Linked DNA regions of Occallatibacter riparius. The protein of the gene in region 2 interacts with the protein of the main gene of each other region in a pairwise test. Links are inferred from orthologs where the notes say so. Each region holds a gene or a part of one and is shown on either strand. Other genes may lie near its edges.

Evidence for each region.
Region 1: the proteins of MOP44_RS22395 (region 2) and secA interact in binary tests that used the Escherichia coli proteins (3 or more experiments, as listed by UniProt). The link is inferred for Occallatibacter riparius from one-to-one orthologs.

The regions. Positions count from the first base shown.
Region 1 is NZ_CP093313.1:5,100,828-5,105,086, reverse strand. What follows is about bases 1-3,493. They hold secA (preprotein translocase subunit SecA), read left to right. Parts: upstream 1-302; coding sequence 303-3,293; downstream 3,294-3,493. Other genes in these bases: MOP44_RS20780 (hypothetical protein), read left to right, coding at 1-210. Also shown: MOP44_RS20770 (Gfo/Idh/MocA family protein), read left to right, coding at 3,531-4,259. UniProt on the Escherichia coli protein: Required for protein export, interacts with the SecYEG preprotein conducting channel.
Region 2 is NZ_CP093313.1:5,475,889-5,480,327, forward strand. Bases 1-2,907 are described here. They hold MOP44_RS22395 (carbohydrate porin), read left to right. Parts: upstream 1-555; coding sequence 556-2,259; downstream 2,260-2,907. Other genes in these bases: ptsP (phosphoenolpyruvate--protein phosphotransferase), read right to left, coding at 1-187; MOP44_RS22400 (hypothetical protein), read left to right, coding at 2,361-2,846; MOP44_RS22405 (hypothetical protein), read right to left, coding at 2,879-2,907. Also shown: more of MOP44_RS22405, read right to left, coding at 2,908-3,094; MOP44_RS22410 (Cof-type HAD-IIB family hydrolase), read left to right, coding at 3,148-4,032; MOP44_RS22415 (lytic transglycosylase domain-containing protein), read left to right, coding at 4,057-4,439.

The DNA.
Region 1 (4,259 bases), 370 kb from region 2 along the record:
GCTTACGCTCTCGGAGCGACATTCCTTTATTTTTCAATGTTCTACCACCCCCGGCTGGAACTGGCCGCAACGGCACAAACTCAACAGCAGGAGCAGCAGGACGAAGACGACAGCGGCGAACCCGAATCGCCAATCCGTCGCTTCCTTCGCCAATTGCGGAGCATTCGCCGGGGCGAGCCCGTCGACCGCCTCATCTGGAAGCTGGAATGAGCGAGCCTGGCGCAAAAACCGGAACCCACGGACGGCTCGTTCGTCCGTCGGTGCAGAACACACGGCATTTACACTGGTAAACGGAGAATTCTGTGTTTTTCGATAAGGCATTTACGAAAGTATTCGGCACGGCCAACGAGCGCGTGATCAAGAAGCTGATTCCCATTGTGAACAGCATCAACGCGTTAGAGCCGGCTACGAAAGAACTGTCAGACGAGCAGTTGAAGGCCAAGACAGCCGAGTTCAAGACACGCATCGCCCAGCGCCTGGAAGGGCTGACCGACCCCGACGCCATTAAGCAGGCGGAGCGCGCGGCGCTCGACGAGATCCTGCCCGAAGCCTTCGCCGTGGTTCGCGAGGCCGGCTGGCGTACGGTCAAAATGCGCCACTTCGACGTGCAGCTCATCGGCGGCATGGTTCTGCACCACGGCAAAATTTCCGAAATGAAGACCGGCGAAGGCAAAACGCTGGTCGCCACCCTTGCCTGCTATCTCAACGCGCTCGCCGGGCGCGGCGTCCACGTCGTCACGGTCAACGACTACCTGGCCAAGCGCGACGCCGAGTGGATGGGCAAGATCTACGAGTTCCTCGGCCTCACCGTCGGTGTCATCGTGCACGATCTGAGCGACGACGAGCGCCGCGCGGCTTATGGCGCCGACATCACCTACGGTACCAACAACGAGTTCGGCTTCGACTACCTCCGCGACAACATGAAGTTCGATATCAAGGACTGCGTGCAGCGCGGGCACTACTACTCTATCGTCGACGAAGTCGACTCGATCCTCATCGACGAAGCGCGTACGCCACTCATCATCTCGGGCCCAACGGACCAGACCACCGACAAGTACCAGCGCGTGAAGGGAATCATTCCCAAGCTGGTCAAGGGCGAAGAAACCGAGACGCTGGAAGGCAAAACGTTCACCGGCGACTACGTAGTGGACGAGAAGCATCGTACCATTGGCGTCACGGACGAAGGCTGGGTCAGCATCGAGCGAGAGCTCAACATCGACAACATTGCCGACGCAGAAAACTGGGATCTCAAGCACTTTGTCGAAACGGCGATCAAAGCACATGCCCTGTACAAGCGCGACGTTGACTACGTCGTGAAGGACGGCGAAGTCATCATCGTCGACACCTTCACTGGCCGCCTGATGCCAGGGCGCCGCTGGAGCGATGGGCTGCACCAGTCCATCGAAGCCAAGGAAGGCGTGCAGGTCCGCAAGGAAGACCAGACGCTGGCGACCATCACCTTCCAGAACTACTTCCGCCTCTATCAAAAGCTGAGCGGTATGACAGGCACGGCCGAAACTGAGGCCGCCGAATTCGAGAAGATCTACAAGCTCGAAATCGTTGTCATACCGACGAACAAGCCTCTTCTGCGCGTCGAGAACTCCGACGTCGTCTATCGCACCGAGAAAGAAAAGTACACGGCCGTTGCCGATAACATCGCCGAGCTGTACGAGAAAAAGCAGCCCGCTCTCGTCGGCACCACGTCTATCGAAAAGTCGGAGCGCCTCTCAGCGATTCTGCAACGCAAAGGCGTGCCGCACGTCGTGCTCAACGCCAAGTTCCATGAGCGTGAAGCCGAGATTGTAGCCCAGGCCGGCAAGCTGGGCCGCGTCACCATCGCCACCAACATGGCAGGCCGCGGAACCGACATTTTGCTCGGCGGCAACGCCGACTTCATGACTCGCCAGCAGCTCGTCAAGCAGAACAACGCGCGTGCGCTCAGCGCAGGCGAAGGCAAGATCAACCCCATGGCCCCCGCGGGCTTCCTGCGCTTCTACTACCAAGGCCAGGAGTTCGAAGTCTCCGAGACCGACTGGGCCGAGGTAAACAAGATTCACGCGGAAGCGGCCGCGCAGGAACACGCCCAAGTCATCGAGGCCGGCGGCCTCTTCATCCTTGGCACCGAGCGCCACGAGTCACGCCGCATCGACAACCAGTTGCGCGGACGCGCCGGACGCCAGGGCGATCCCGGCGCCTCACGCTTCTTCCTCTCGCTTGAAGACGACCTCATGCGCATCTTTGCCAAGCAGTGGGTTTCCACGCTGCTTGAGCGTCTCGGTATGGAAGAGGGCGTGCCGATCGAGTCGCGCATGATCTCCAACCGCATTGAGGCCGCGCAGAAGGCCGTCGAATCCCAGAACTTCGAATCCCGCAAACACGTTCTCGAGTACGACGACGTCATGAACAAGCAGCGCGAGGCGGTCTACGGTCTTCGCCGCCAGCTTCTCGAAGGCGTCGATCAGCGCGAGCTCATCCTGGAAGACTACGTCGGAGGCATCCTTTCAAGTTCGCTCGACGAGTTTGCCCCCGAAGACAAGCACGCGGACCAGTGGAACATCAAGGGCCTGCAGGAAAAACTGATGGGCCAGTTCGGCGTAAGCCTCGAAGCAGCGGGCATCAAGCCACTGGAATTGGCGCGCCACGAACTCGGCGACGAAATCTTCGAGCGCCTGAAGCAGGAATACGAAGCCAAGGAGAACATCCTCGGCGCGCCCACCATGCGTTATCACGAACGCATGGTCATGCTCAGTGTCATGGACGGTCTCTGGAAAGATCACCTCCTCTCCATGGATCACCTGAAGGAAGGCATCGGGTTGCGCGGCTATGCGCAGCGCGACCCGCTCGTCGAATACAAGCGCGAATCGTTCGACATGTTCGAAGCGATGATGCTGAAGTTCCAGGAAGACACCGTGCGCTTCCTGTTCCGCATGCAGATCATCGGACCGGACGGCCAGCCTGTGAACGCCGCTCCGCAGCCTCGCCGCGAAGTGCCGGCAGCGCCGCCCGTAGCCTCTGCTGCTCGGCCCGCTCCTGGCGATGGACATCGCGCCCCGGTGCTGGAAGCGCCGCGCGAGATTCCCGTTCCTACGCGCGCACCGCAGACAACCATCGACCAGTTGGAGAAGGAGTTCGCGAAGAAGAAGCAGCGCGAGCTTGCGCACGCCAGCATGGCCGGAGGCTCAGCCGCCAGCCAGCCCAGCCAGCGCCGTACCGGCGACAAGGTCGGCCGCAACGACCCCTGCCCCTGCGGCTCCGGCAAGAAGTACAAGAAGTGCCACGGCACCGAAGCCTAAGCACAATAGCACTTAAAACAAGAGAGCATCCGGATCGCAGTCCCGGATGCTCTTTCTGTTTTGTGTCGATGAATTTGTAGCGCCGGTCTCCTGACCGGCTGTCGTGGCGATCTCCTGATCGCCACCCTCCCGCGCCTCGACAGAGTAAGATTCTCTGGTCGGAAAATGCGCTGCGCAACCGCTCTTCAACCGCGCTTTTCTTCGCTTCAACTCTAGATTCCCATGGGAGGCAACACCTTGGTTACTCGGCGTGAATTCCTCGACACGCTCGCAATCGGCACTGCCGGACTTGCTATCAGCTCAACTGCAAAATCCTACGGACAGATCATGGGCGCCAACGATCGGCTCAACTTCGCCGTCATTGGCGTGCGCAGCCGCGCCTACGCACATCTCTCGTCGCTCAAAGCCAATAAAAGCTCCGCGCGCATCACCTACGTGTGCGACGTGGATTCGGAGACACTGAAAAAGTTCGCCGACGCCACACAGCAGGAGATGGGCGAACCCGCAGCCGCAGAGCGCGACTTCCGCAACATTCTCGCGAAGAAAGACGTCGACGCCATCACCATCGCAACGCCCGATCACTGGCACACGCCTCTGGCGATCCTCGGCCTCAAGGCGGGCAAGCATGTGTATCTCGAAAAGCCCTGCAGCCACAATCCCGCTGAAGGCGCGATGCTGCTTCAGGCCGTGCGCAAATACGGCAAGAAGGTGCAGATGGGCACGCAGCAGCGCTCCTCGCCGCACACCATCGAGATCATCGACAAGATTCACTCCGGCGCAATCGGCACGCCCTACCTCGCCAAGGCCTGGTACGCGAACACCCGCAAGTCCATTGGTGTGGGCAAGCCGGCGCCTGTACCGGCACAGCTCGACTGGGACCTCTGGCAGGGGCCCGCGCCGCGCCAGGAATACAAGGACAACGTGCAGCCATACAACTGGCACTGGTTCCGCGTCTGGGGCACAGGC
Region 2 (4,439 bases):
GCGTAACTGCGTGGCCCGCGGCATGAACCGAAAGGATCTCGCCATCGCACGCGGCAAGCAGCACGTTATTGACAGGATCTATAGACAGGCCATCGCCAACCATCTTCTGCGCGAAAACCGGATCTGGAACGCGTTCCAGCGGCCAAGCCTGGCCGGAAAGTGGAGAGATGATTCTGATCTGTGCCATCAAAAGCCACGCTTTCCTGGAAATAGAGTGAACATCTTCTGCCGTGTACAACCGATGACCAATACACGTCCGCATCGCGCTGCGATGAGAGCGTGATCCTGCGTCTTCTGGGCCCTGAGTTTGCGGTCGAAGTCTATTGCGGTTCACAAATCGGGGTCATCTGGCAAAAGTACGAGAAGGAATCTCGAGAGCATCACGAACTCTCCGCGAGGCCAACGTGACATCTCTGGTACGCGCGAAGGGCTAACTTACATTTTTGACAGTTATCGGATGTGTTACTGAGGACTAGCATGCTGCGGAAGTTCCGACATCATCCAGTGCCGTCGCGTGCATACGGACAATCGGTCGCGTTCGGCAGGAGGGATTGCATGCACGTCAGCCGATTCTTCGGTCTTGTTCTGATCCTTATAAGCAGCGGCATCGCAGCAAGTGCGCAGACAGCGCCGAACGCCGACCTGGGCCAGGTCAGGCATGAGATGGAACAGCTCAAGCAGGAATACCAAAAGATGAGCGCCGCCTACGAGGCGCGACTGAAGCAACTCGATGCCCGCCTGCAACAATTGGAAAGCACGAGCCCGCAACCCGCTCTAGTCTCCGCTGCAGTAGTAACAACGAGGCCAACCCCCGTTGTCGCTACCACTGCTGCGAGCACGCCGACGGCAGCCAATCCTGCAAATCAGAACGCGCAAACCCAGGAGCAGGGAGGAGAGTCACCAAGGCCGATTCAGGAAACAACCGACTCGATCCAGCAGTCCCTCTCGCAACAGCGAGAGAACGCCGTCCGCGAACGGCTGGAGACAGTGCTACACAACTTCGTCGATGTCACTGGATACTTCAGAGCCGGTTACGGACGCGATGATGAAGGAGGCCCGCAGGTCACATTCCAGGCTCCAGGCGCCATGGCCAAGGCGGGCAGGTTGGGCAACGAAGCTGAGAACTACGGAGAACTCGCAATCAGCAAGAGCTTCTATCTTCCCGGCGCATTCTCGTTGAAGAAGAATTCCGCTGGTGGCCCAGCCACTTCGCCCACGGCACAATTCCTCGTTCGCATCTCGATGTTCAACCCGTATCAGAACTACAACGCGTCGTCGAACACCACCTTCGGCATCGCAGAAGCATGGGGCGCCGTCGGGCATCTGAGCGACAGTCAGCCAGCCCTGAACGTCTGGGCCGGCAATCGCTATTACCGCCGCCACGATGTCCACATCGATGACTTCTTCCTTTACAACATGAGCGGCGGCGGCGGCGGCGTGGAAGATATCAAGCTGCCCTTCGGCAAGATGGCGCTTGCCTGGATCGGCCTCGGCTCTCAGAGCGGCTTCAGCGATATTCCGGAGCCGAATACCACAAACAAAGCAGGCTTCAGCAAGGGCAATTTCGATTTCCGCCTCTACGACATGCCAATGCTGGGCGGCAGGGGCGAGTTCGGATTCGATGTTTCGAAGACCTCATCCGGCAAGGATCAGAGTGGCGCGGAGGCTCCCGGTGCGACGGGCGTTGGCTTCACGTTCATCCACACGGCAGACAAGTGGCTGGGCGAAAGCAACATGAACAAGTTCTACATCCAGTACGGACGCGGGCCGGCCAAGACATTCACTTCCGGCTTCGAGACCTACACCACTCCTGCCGGCTCCTTCATCCGCCCCGACGCTTCCGACTCCTACCGATTCCGCGTCGCGGATAACGTCATCTTCGAGCCCGGCAACCACTTCACCGTCAGCCCAGTGGTCATCTACCAACTGACGGACTACAAGCAGTTCGGAGGCTCGCAGCACTGGTTCTCCGCAGGCGTGAGGCCCCAGGCGCACTTCAACGACTTCGTCAGCCTGGCCTTCGAGCCTTTCGTCGACTGGACCGACAACAAAGAAACCCACGTCAGCGACCACCTGTTCAAATTCACGTTCGCTCCGCAGGTCTCGCTGGGACGTCACTTCATGAGCCGCCCAGCCATCCGCGGATTCGTAACGTATGCGCAGTGGGGCAACGGATTCAAGGGCCAGATCGGCGGCCCCGACTACCTCAACAGCACGCAGGGCGTTACCTGGGGTGCCCAGATGGAAAGCTGGTGGTAGTCTCCGCGCTCGGCTGCGCGACGGGAAAAGCCAAGGGTAGAGCCAAAACGGTGCTACCCTTGGCCGCGCAGTTGAAGTCTTATGTATAACAGGGCTCTGCCATGAAAACTTATGTGATTGCTCTTGCGCTCTGCGGAGCAGGATTGGCTCACGCTCAGTCGCCTTCCACTCCGCCGGCTGCTCCCCAGAATCCTGACCAGCTTTTCAAATCGCCTCTGCTGCAGCCGCCCGGCAAGCCGCAATTCAAATTGCAGGTTCCCGATTCATCCCACCGGTTCTTCACGCTGCCTCAACTGAAGGCGCACAACCCTGCCGAAAGCAAATCGAAGGTCGATCCCGGAATCCTTCGCAAGCCGCAGGGATTCGCGCAACGTCCCTCGCGTCCGGCGCCGCGCAGCGACATCTACCCCGGCCTGAAGATTCAACCGACACAGATTGCGCTGCTGGAAACCCCACCAGGCGACCTTCAGCCCAAGTCTCTCCCCATTCCGACTCTCTTTCCAAACGCCCGGTTCGAACCTATCCCGATCAACTGGCATGGATTCAAAATGATTCCGGTCGAAACTGGATCATCGGCCACTCCATAGGCGCCAACCCGCTGCTGCCGCACTGACTATACTCAGAGTTGATGGAGCGCATCTGCACCCAATGCCACGCCGTTCTCGCTGCTGACAACCAGGCCGACTGGTGCCCAGCCTGCGGCGGTGCCCTGACGGACCGAACGGTAGACCCGGCGTTCCAACGCGCACCAGCACCCAAGCCTGAGATTGATCACCGCGGCATCGTGCTCCCGCGCCGGCACGCCCTCGGCGGCATCATCACGCCTCAGTAACACGGCTGCATCTTTTGCGCGCCTCGTCCATACGCACCCACGCGTAAACTGAGAGCATGCATCTCCCGGTTCGCCTGGTGGCGATTGACATGGATGGAACCCTTCTTCCCACCTTCGGGCAGAAGATTGGCGACCGGACGGCCCGCGCTCTGCGCGCCGCGCAGGCGGCAGGAATTACCGTCGCCATTGCCACCGGCCGCCGCCACGCCTATTCCGCTCCATTATTGGCAGACCACGGCCTGCGAAACGATACGCCGCTGATCACATCGAACGGCGCGGTCACCCGCACCCTGGCCAACGAACCCATGGATCACTGCCATCTTGAAGCTCGCGTCGCTCGCGGTCTTTGCGGTCTGCTCCGGCCCTTCGGCGTCCTTGTCTTCACCTTCGACCGCTCCGGCCCCGGTGAACTGGTTCTCGAGGACCTGGAGACGGCGAAAGAACGGATCCAGCTTTGGATCAACGCCAACCGCCCCGCCATTGAAATCGTCAAGCCGTTGGAGCGCGCGCTCGATGGCCCCGAAGATCCCATTCAGGGCATGGTCACCGGCACCATGGATCAAATGAAGGCCGCCGAAAGGGCTTTGCGCGCCAGCGAGTTGCACAAGTATTGTGAGTGCGTCCGAACCGAGTATCCCGTCCGCGATCTCTCGATCCTCGACCTCATGCCGCCGGGAGTCACCAAGGGCTGGGCGCTCGAGCGGCTCGCACGCCGCCTCGGCATCGACCGTAAAGAGGTCATGGCCATTGGCGATAACTGGAACGACCTGGATATGCTGGAGTGGGCCGCCCAGGGCATCGTAATGGGTAACGCCGCGCAGGAACTGCGCACGATGGCGAAGGTTCGCGGCTGGAAGCAGGCGCTCACGAACGATCAGGAGGGCGTGGCCGTCATTCTAGAGCAGGTGGTTGCGCGGCAGACGGCCTCCGCCGGCGCGTAAACTCAGAAACACCAGGGGATTCGGTTGACCCATATCCGGGGAAAACTCGTTCTGACAGCAACCGCTTTGGCGGCGCTGGCGCTGCCCTGCCGTGCCGCGGAACGGGTTTCGCTAACCAACGGGTTTGCCTTGACGTGCGCGCATCACGAGACGGTGGAGGGACGCGTACGCCTTTACTCCAGCGCCAACGCCAGCAGCTACATCGAGTTCCCGCCCGCTGACATCGCTAGCATCGAGACCGTTCCTGATCCGCCTCCGAGCGCCGAACCGGAGACCGCCGAATCGACCCCGGCTGCCCGTCCAACGACGCCTGCCAAGCTGACACCGGCCGACCTGCACGAGATGCTGGCGACCGCCGGCCAGGCACACCACCTTGATGTCGACCTGCTGGCCAGTGTGGTCAAGGC